Regions from separate parts of the Luxibacter massiliensis genome, predicted to be linked through region 2. Evidence: predicted binding sites of a transcription regulator. Region 2 holds the regulator's gene; the other holds the start of a gene.

Region 1 (3,428 bases), 1.3 Mb from region 2:
TAGATGATACTGCAGATATTAAGCTGGCGGTAAATTCAATTATCCATTCTAAAACATTTGATAATGGTATGATCTGTGCTTCTGAGCAGTCAGTTACCGTATTGAATAGTATTTACGAGGAAGTTAAGAGGGAGTTCGCATACCGGGGCTGCTATTTCCTGAAAAAAGGTGCAGAGCTAGATAAAGTGCGCAAGACGATTATCATTAATGGTGCGCTCAACAGCAAGATACCTGGGAAATCGGCATACGAGATCGCAAAGATGGCGGGAGTGGATGTTCCAGAGGATACAAAAATATTAATTGGGGAAGTAGAGTCTGTCGATATTTCAGAGGAATTTGCCCATGAGAAGCTATCTCCTGTGCTTGCAATGTACAAGGCAGGGACATTTGAAGAGGCTCTTGCTAAGGCAGAGCAGCTTGTTGCTGACGGGGGATATGGGCATACAGCATCTCTCTATGTGCATCCTGCTGAGTCTGACAAGATTGCAAAACATGCACAGGCTATGAAAACCTGCCGTATTCTGATTAATACACCGTCTTCCCACGGCGGCATCGGTGACCTTTATAACTTTAAGCTGGCTCCGTCCCTGACCCTGGGCTGTGGTTCCTGGGGGGGCAACTCCGTATCTGAGAATGTAGGGGTGAAGCATCTGCTGAATATAAAGACTGTCGCTGAGAGGAGAGAAAATATGCTGTGGTTCCGGACACCTGAAAAGGTTTATTTCAAAAAAGGCTGTATGCCAGTTGCGTTAGATGAGCTGGGGACAATTATGCATAAAATGAAAGCATTTATTGTTACTGACAGCTTTTTGTATAAGAATGGGTATGTAACTCCTATTGAAGAAAAATTAGATGAAATGGGAATCCAACATACATGCTTTTATGAGGTGGCTCCTGATCCGACTCTCCAGTGTGCCCAGAAGGGGGCAGATATGATGCGTTCCTTTGAGCCAGATACAATCATCGCACTTGGCGGCGGATCTGCCATGGATGCCGCTAAAATTATGTGGGTGATGTATGAGCATCCAGAAGCTAACTTTGAAGATATGGCTATGGATTTTATGGATATCCGTAAGAGAGTATTTACCTTCCCTAAAATGGGAGAAAAAGCTTATTTTGTGGCAATTCCGACTTCTTCAGGAACGGGGTCAGAGGTAACGCCATTTGCAATTATTACAGATGCAGACACAGGAGTAAAATGGCCTCTGGCAGATTATGAGCTGCTTCCGAACATGGCGATTGTGGACGTGGATAATATGATGACACAGCCGAAAGGCCTGACCAGCGCTTCTGGTATTGATGTCATGACACATGCAATTGAGGCCTACGTGTCTATCATGGCAACAGATTACACCGACGGCCTGGCTATGAAAGCAGTAAAAATGGTATTTGACTATCTGCCTTCTGCATATGAGAATGGGGCCAGTGACCCGAAGGCACGTGAGATGATGGCAAACGCATCTTGCATGGCAGGTATGGCATTTGCGAATGCTTTCCTTGGTCTTAACCATTCTATGGCGCATAAGCTGGGAGCTTTCCACCACCTTCCTCACGGAGTGGCTAATGCTGTGCTGCTGACAGAGGTTATGAAGTATAATTCGGCTGAAGTTCCGACAAAGATGGGGACGTTTTCACAGTACCAGTACCCACATGCCCTTGCCAGATACGCTGAATTAGGCCGGTTTGCGGGATGTGCGGGAAAAGATGACCAGGAAGTATTTGAAAACCTGCTGGTTAAGCTGGAAGATTTAAAAGAAAAAATCGGTATCAAAAAATCAATCAAAGACTATGGCATTGATGAAAAATACTTCCTCGATACCCTGGATGACATGGTTGAACAGGCATTCAACGACCAGTGTACAGGAGCTAATCCAAGATACCCACTGTTTAAGGAGATAAAAGAAATTTATTTGAAATGCTACTATGGTAAATAATTAACAATATTTATGATGGCAAAAAAATAGTTAAAAAATATACAAAATTAATTCCCAGGACTTACATTGTCCTGGGAATTGTTGTATAATTGGTTCAACTTAATAAAACGGCATCAAACCAGACAGGAGGTATTGGATTATGAAGCTGGAAGAAAGCAGGTTAATTGTAAAGCGTCCCTACAAAGAAGTGTACAAATATGACGACAGTATAGTAAAAGTATTTGCCGCCACACATCCAAAATCAGACATATTCAATGAAGCGCTTAATACAGCAAGGGTAGAAGAGTCGGGACTGGATATCCCCCGGGTGAAAGAGGTAAGGCAGATTAACGGAAAATGGGCCCTTGTTATAGACTACAAGGAGGGCAAGACTTTAGAAGACATGATGGAGTCTGACAAAGGGAACCTTGAGAAATATATGGCAGATTTTGTAGATCTTCAGATGACCATACATGGGAAAAGCGCACCGCTTCTAAATAAGCTGAAGGATAAGCTGGCACGCCAGATTAATAGCCTTAAGGATGTGGATGCCACCACAAGGTATGAGCTTCTTACAAGGCTTGAGAGTATGCCGAAACATACAAAGATTTGCCATGGGGATTTTAACCCGAGTAATGTGATCGTAGGGAAGAACGGCAAAATGACGGTGGTGGACTGGGCCCATGCATCGCAGGGAAATGCCAGTGCAGATGCAGCTATGACCTACCTTCTGTTTGCATTGAAAGATCAGGGGACAGCAGATCTGTATATGGATGTATTCTGCAAAAAAAGTGATACGGCGAGACAATACGTACAGCAATGGCTCCCTATAGTAGCAGCGGCACAGCTTACGAAGAATAATACATTGGAGAGAGATTTCCTGCTTAGGTGGATTGATGTTATTGATTATCAGTAAGATTAATTTATCTGCAGTTTGTTGAAAAAGAAAGAGTAATATAAAAAAGAACCGGAGAGAAGAGCGTATAGTTCTTCCCTCCGGTTCTTTATGTCCTAAAAGTGGATCTTAGTTCATACTTTTGGGGTATATATCTGTATAAAGATATCTACCAGCTTTGGAAAAATAAATTATTGCCTATATTTACGCCAGGCCGGTCTGTTGCCCCTGCATATAGAAAATAATAACAATCTGACACGGCCGCAAGGCGGGCACCATTAATGGCATCCTGTGCGACAGTATACGCTAAATCGCTGGCGCCGCTTGCGAGCACCGCATCTAACCGGCCTGTCCATACCGGTTCAAACTGACCGCCGGCATATACGACTTCCGTGATAGAATTGGGGAACAGAGGACTCTGTACACGGTTCATGATTACTGTGGCCACTGCAAGCATAGAATCATAATCATACATGGCCTCGCAGTCCAGGATAGCAGCAAACACATCTAAATCACTGCCTGCGACTTCCGAAGCGCCACCGTTGACAACGGTGTCATCATATCCGCTTCCTGGTGTAGGTGCAGGAGTATTTGGAGAACTGTCAGAGGATGTATTGTTA
Region 2 (3,428 bases):
AGCCATGTGATGGAATTTAAATCCAAATGGTTGGTAGGCTCGTCCAGCAGGAGGATATCTGGTCTGGTGAGCAGCAGCTTGCCAAGGGATACGCGGGTTTTCTGCCCCCCTGACAGAGTGTCAGTCATTTTTGAAAAGTCCTCCTCCAAAAAACCAAGGCCTTTCAATACACCGGCCAGCTCGCTCTCACATGCATAACCATTTTCAGACTCAAATCTAGATACCATCCTGTGATAAGATTCCAGTTTATTATGAAGGGCATCGCCGCTTAATGTCTTAAGTTCCTGTTCAGCAAGCCGTATCTGCGCTTCTAATGCAAGGATATCAGCTTTTGCTGTTTTTACCTCCTCGTAAATAGAGAGTCCGCTCTGCAGATGCTGCTGTTGGGCCAGATACCCTAAAGTTTTACCTTTTGTCAGAATAATCTCTCCCCCGTCTGCCGGCTCTTCGCCCACGATCATTTTAAGGATTGTGGATTTCCCGGCGCCATTTACGCCTACCAGTGCAGTTTTTTCTCTGTCTTCTATATGAAAAGCTCCATTCTGTACAATGAGCTGTTCCCCGAAAGATTTAGTAAGATTGTGACATGCCAATACCATAGACAGCCTCCTGTAATCCAAATAAATTTAATATGATGCAAGATCCTGCAGGCCGGATAGGGCCTGCCCCAGGCCTTCCCGGCGTATACAGGATTTATACGTTCCTTGTTCAATACCCATTTTATTATAGCGGAAATAAACCGAAATACAACAAAAATTTGACTTTGTTCTTACAATTCTATATAATAAGGCAAAGATGTGTTTGATAATCCAGGTTTTTAAGTACCTGCAGGTTACTGAATGCATCCCAGAACAAATTTGGAGGCGATAACTGTGGAAGACAGAGAGATATCACGGGCAGTGATAGGGAGGCTGCCCAGATACTATAGATATTTGGGTGAGCTTTTAGATGCAGGGGTAGAACGCATTTCTTCGAATGATTTGAGTAAAAAGATGCATGTGACTGCTTCCCAGATCAGGCAGGATTTAAATAACTTCGGTGGGTTCGGCCAGCAGGGATATGGCTATAATGTAAAGTACCTCTATACGGAGATCGGAAAGATTCTGGGACTTAACAGGCCTCACAATATGATTATCATAGGAGCCGGAAATCTAGGGCAGGCGTTGGCCAATTATGCGTCATTTGAGAAGAATGGGTTTATTCTTAAAGGACTTTTTGATGTGAATTCCCGGTTGGAAGGGGTGGCTATCCGGGGAGTCCCTATCCGGATGATGGACGAGCTGAAGGATTTTGTAAGTCAGTCAGATATTGAGATTGCCGCGCTGACTATCCCTAAGTCAAAAGCCATTGAAGTAGCTGAGATGCTTATAGAAAATGGAATCAGGGCTATCTGGAATTTTGCACATACAGATTTGAACCTGCCGGAAGACATTATTGTGGAGAATGTGCATTTGTCTGACAGCCTGATGCGCTTGTCATATACAATCAGCCGCTATCAGGAAGACCACGGAAAATAAAGAAGGGTATCAGACGTGTATTAAGGACAGCTTGTCTTTTTTACACGTTGTTTCATTTCAGAGGGGACTTTCTTTGTTCCCACAAAATATAAAGGAGGCTGGAATATGGAATATTTGCCTACAGGAGAATGGATGCAGAGGGCAGACAGTTATACCATCCATGAGATAGGCATCCCATCCCTGGTGCTGATGGAGCGGGCGGCGCTCTCCGTTGTGGAGGCCATGGAACAGGATGGGGCAGACTTGACAAAGACCCTTGTGGTCTGTGGATCAGGAAATAATGGTGGTGACGGGTTTGCAGTTGCAAGGCTTCTGAAGGGAAAAGGCTGTCAGGTCACAGCCGTTTTTGTGGGCCGGGAAGAATCTATGAGTGAAGAATGCCGGCTGCAGATGCGGATAGCAGATAAGTCAGAAGTCCCTATAGTCACAACAATAGAGGCCGGAGAATATACTAGTATTGTAGACGCTGTTTTTGGCGTGGGGCTCAACCGGGAAGTATCAGGCAGGTACCGCAGCATAATAGAGGCAATGAATGCCTTGCAGGGACACAAGACAGCAGTGGATATTCCATCCGGGATCTGTTCTGCCACGGGGCAGGTACTGGGCATTGCTTTTAAAGCAGATCTGACAGTTGCTTTCGCATGTGCAAAGCTGGGATGCATCCTGTACCCCGGATATTTGTCTGCAGGCAAGGTTGTGACAAAGGATATTGGTATTAGCGGGCATATATTTGAACAAGAGACAGGAGTGTGTTTCCGATACCATAAGGCAGACTTGCAAAGGCTTCTGCCCCGGAGAAAGGCGGATTCACACAAGGGTACATACGGAAGAGTCCTGATGGTTACCGGGAGTCCAGGTATGTCAGGGGCAGCTTATTTAAGTGCTATGGCTGCCTACACGTGTGGGGCGGGACTTGTACAGATCTATACTTCTGAGGATAACCGGGTGATCCTCCAGCAGCAGCTCCCTGAGGCGATTTTGGCCACATACAGGGAGTATGAAGAGGAGCGGTTTAAAAGCCTGCTTTCCTGGGCAGATGTTGTCTGTATCGGATGCGGCCTTGGGCAGAGTAAAACAGCAGAGAAATTATTGGCCCAGACGCTGAGGGAAGCAAAAGTGCCCTGTGTTGTCGATGCAGATGGACTGAATCTTTTGAGCAGACATCTGGAACTTTTAGAAAAGAAAGAATGTCCCCTGGTATTGACTCCCCACATGAAAGAAATGGCCCGTTTGCTGGACTGTCCGGTCAGAGAACTAAAGGATCAGCGTCTTACCAGAATAAGAGAGTTTACAGGCCGGTATGATATTGTCTGCGCGCTGAAAGATGCACGCACATTCGTCATGAAGGCAGGAGAACATCCCTTTGTAAATACGACAGGGAATAACGCCATGGCTAAGGCGGGGTCAGGAGATGTTCTTGCCGGCGTTATTACAGCTTTACTGGCCCAGGGCATGGAGACATTTGAGGCTGCGTCCTGCGGGGTATTTTTACATGCCTGCGGCGGAGATGCGGCCAGGAAGGCAAAGGGATCCTACAGTGTGCTGGCACAGGATCTGATTGCCGGCATACAGGCTTGTATCAAAGAGACAGAGGAGAGTATGGAAGATGAAACAATACAGCAGGGTATATGCCAGGATTGACTTAGATGCAGTTGCCTATAATATGGGGCAGTTGAAGAGAAGGATTGGGGGAGGGGCACAGATCATCGCGGTGATTAAGATGGATGGATATGGGCACGGCGCAGTCCCTGTTGCCAGGATGTTCGAGGAAAAAGAGTACAGCTATATATGGGGATTTGCCACTGCCAGCCTGGAGGAGGCTGTTGCCTTGCGCCATGGGGGAATACAGAAACCTGTGCTTGTACTGGGATGTATATTTCCTGAGCAATACGAAGAAATGCTCAAATACGA

The links. The regulator Rex, encoded in region 2, represses fermentation and respiration genes when NADH is low (regulators of the CRP and FNR family bind a similar motif). The targets are predictions, from matches to a motif close to ATTGTTAANTANTTAACAAT.
Region 1: the regulator Rex is predicted to act here: its motif matches at 1,961-1,980, upstream of EFA47_RS01790 (aminoglycoside phosphotransferase family protein).

The regions. Positions count from the first base shown of each region.
Region 1 covers NZ_UWOE01000001.1:347,671-351,098, forward strand. The annotation lists gene adhE (bifunctional acetaldehyde-CoA/alcohol dehydrogenase) at 1-1,934, shown strand, start outside; gene EFA47_RS01790 (aminoglycoside phosphotransferase family protein) at 2,074-2,829, shown strand; gene EFA47_RS01795 (cell wall hydrolase) at 2,978-3,428, opposite strand, start outside.
Region 2 covers NZ_UWOE01000001.1:1,624,608-1,628,035, forward strand. The annotation lists gene abc-f (ribosomal protection-like ABC-F family protein) at 1-599, opposite strand, end outside; gene EFA47_RS07440 (redox-sensing transcriptional repressor Rex) at 873-1,517, shown strand; gene EFA47_RS07445 (NAD(P)H-hydrate dehydratase) at 1,623-3,158, shown strand; gene alr (alanine racemase) at 3,124-3,428, shown strand, end outside.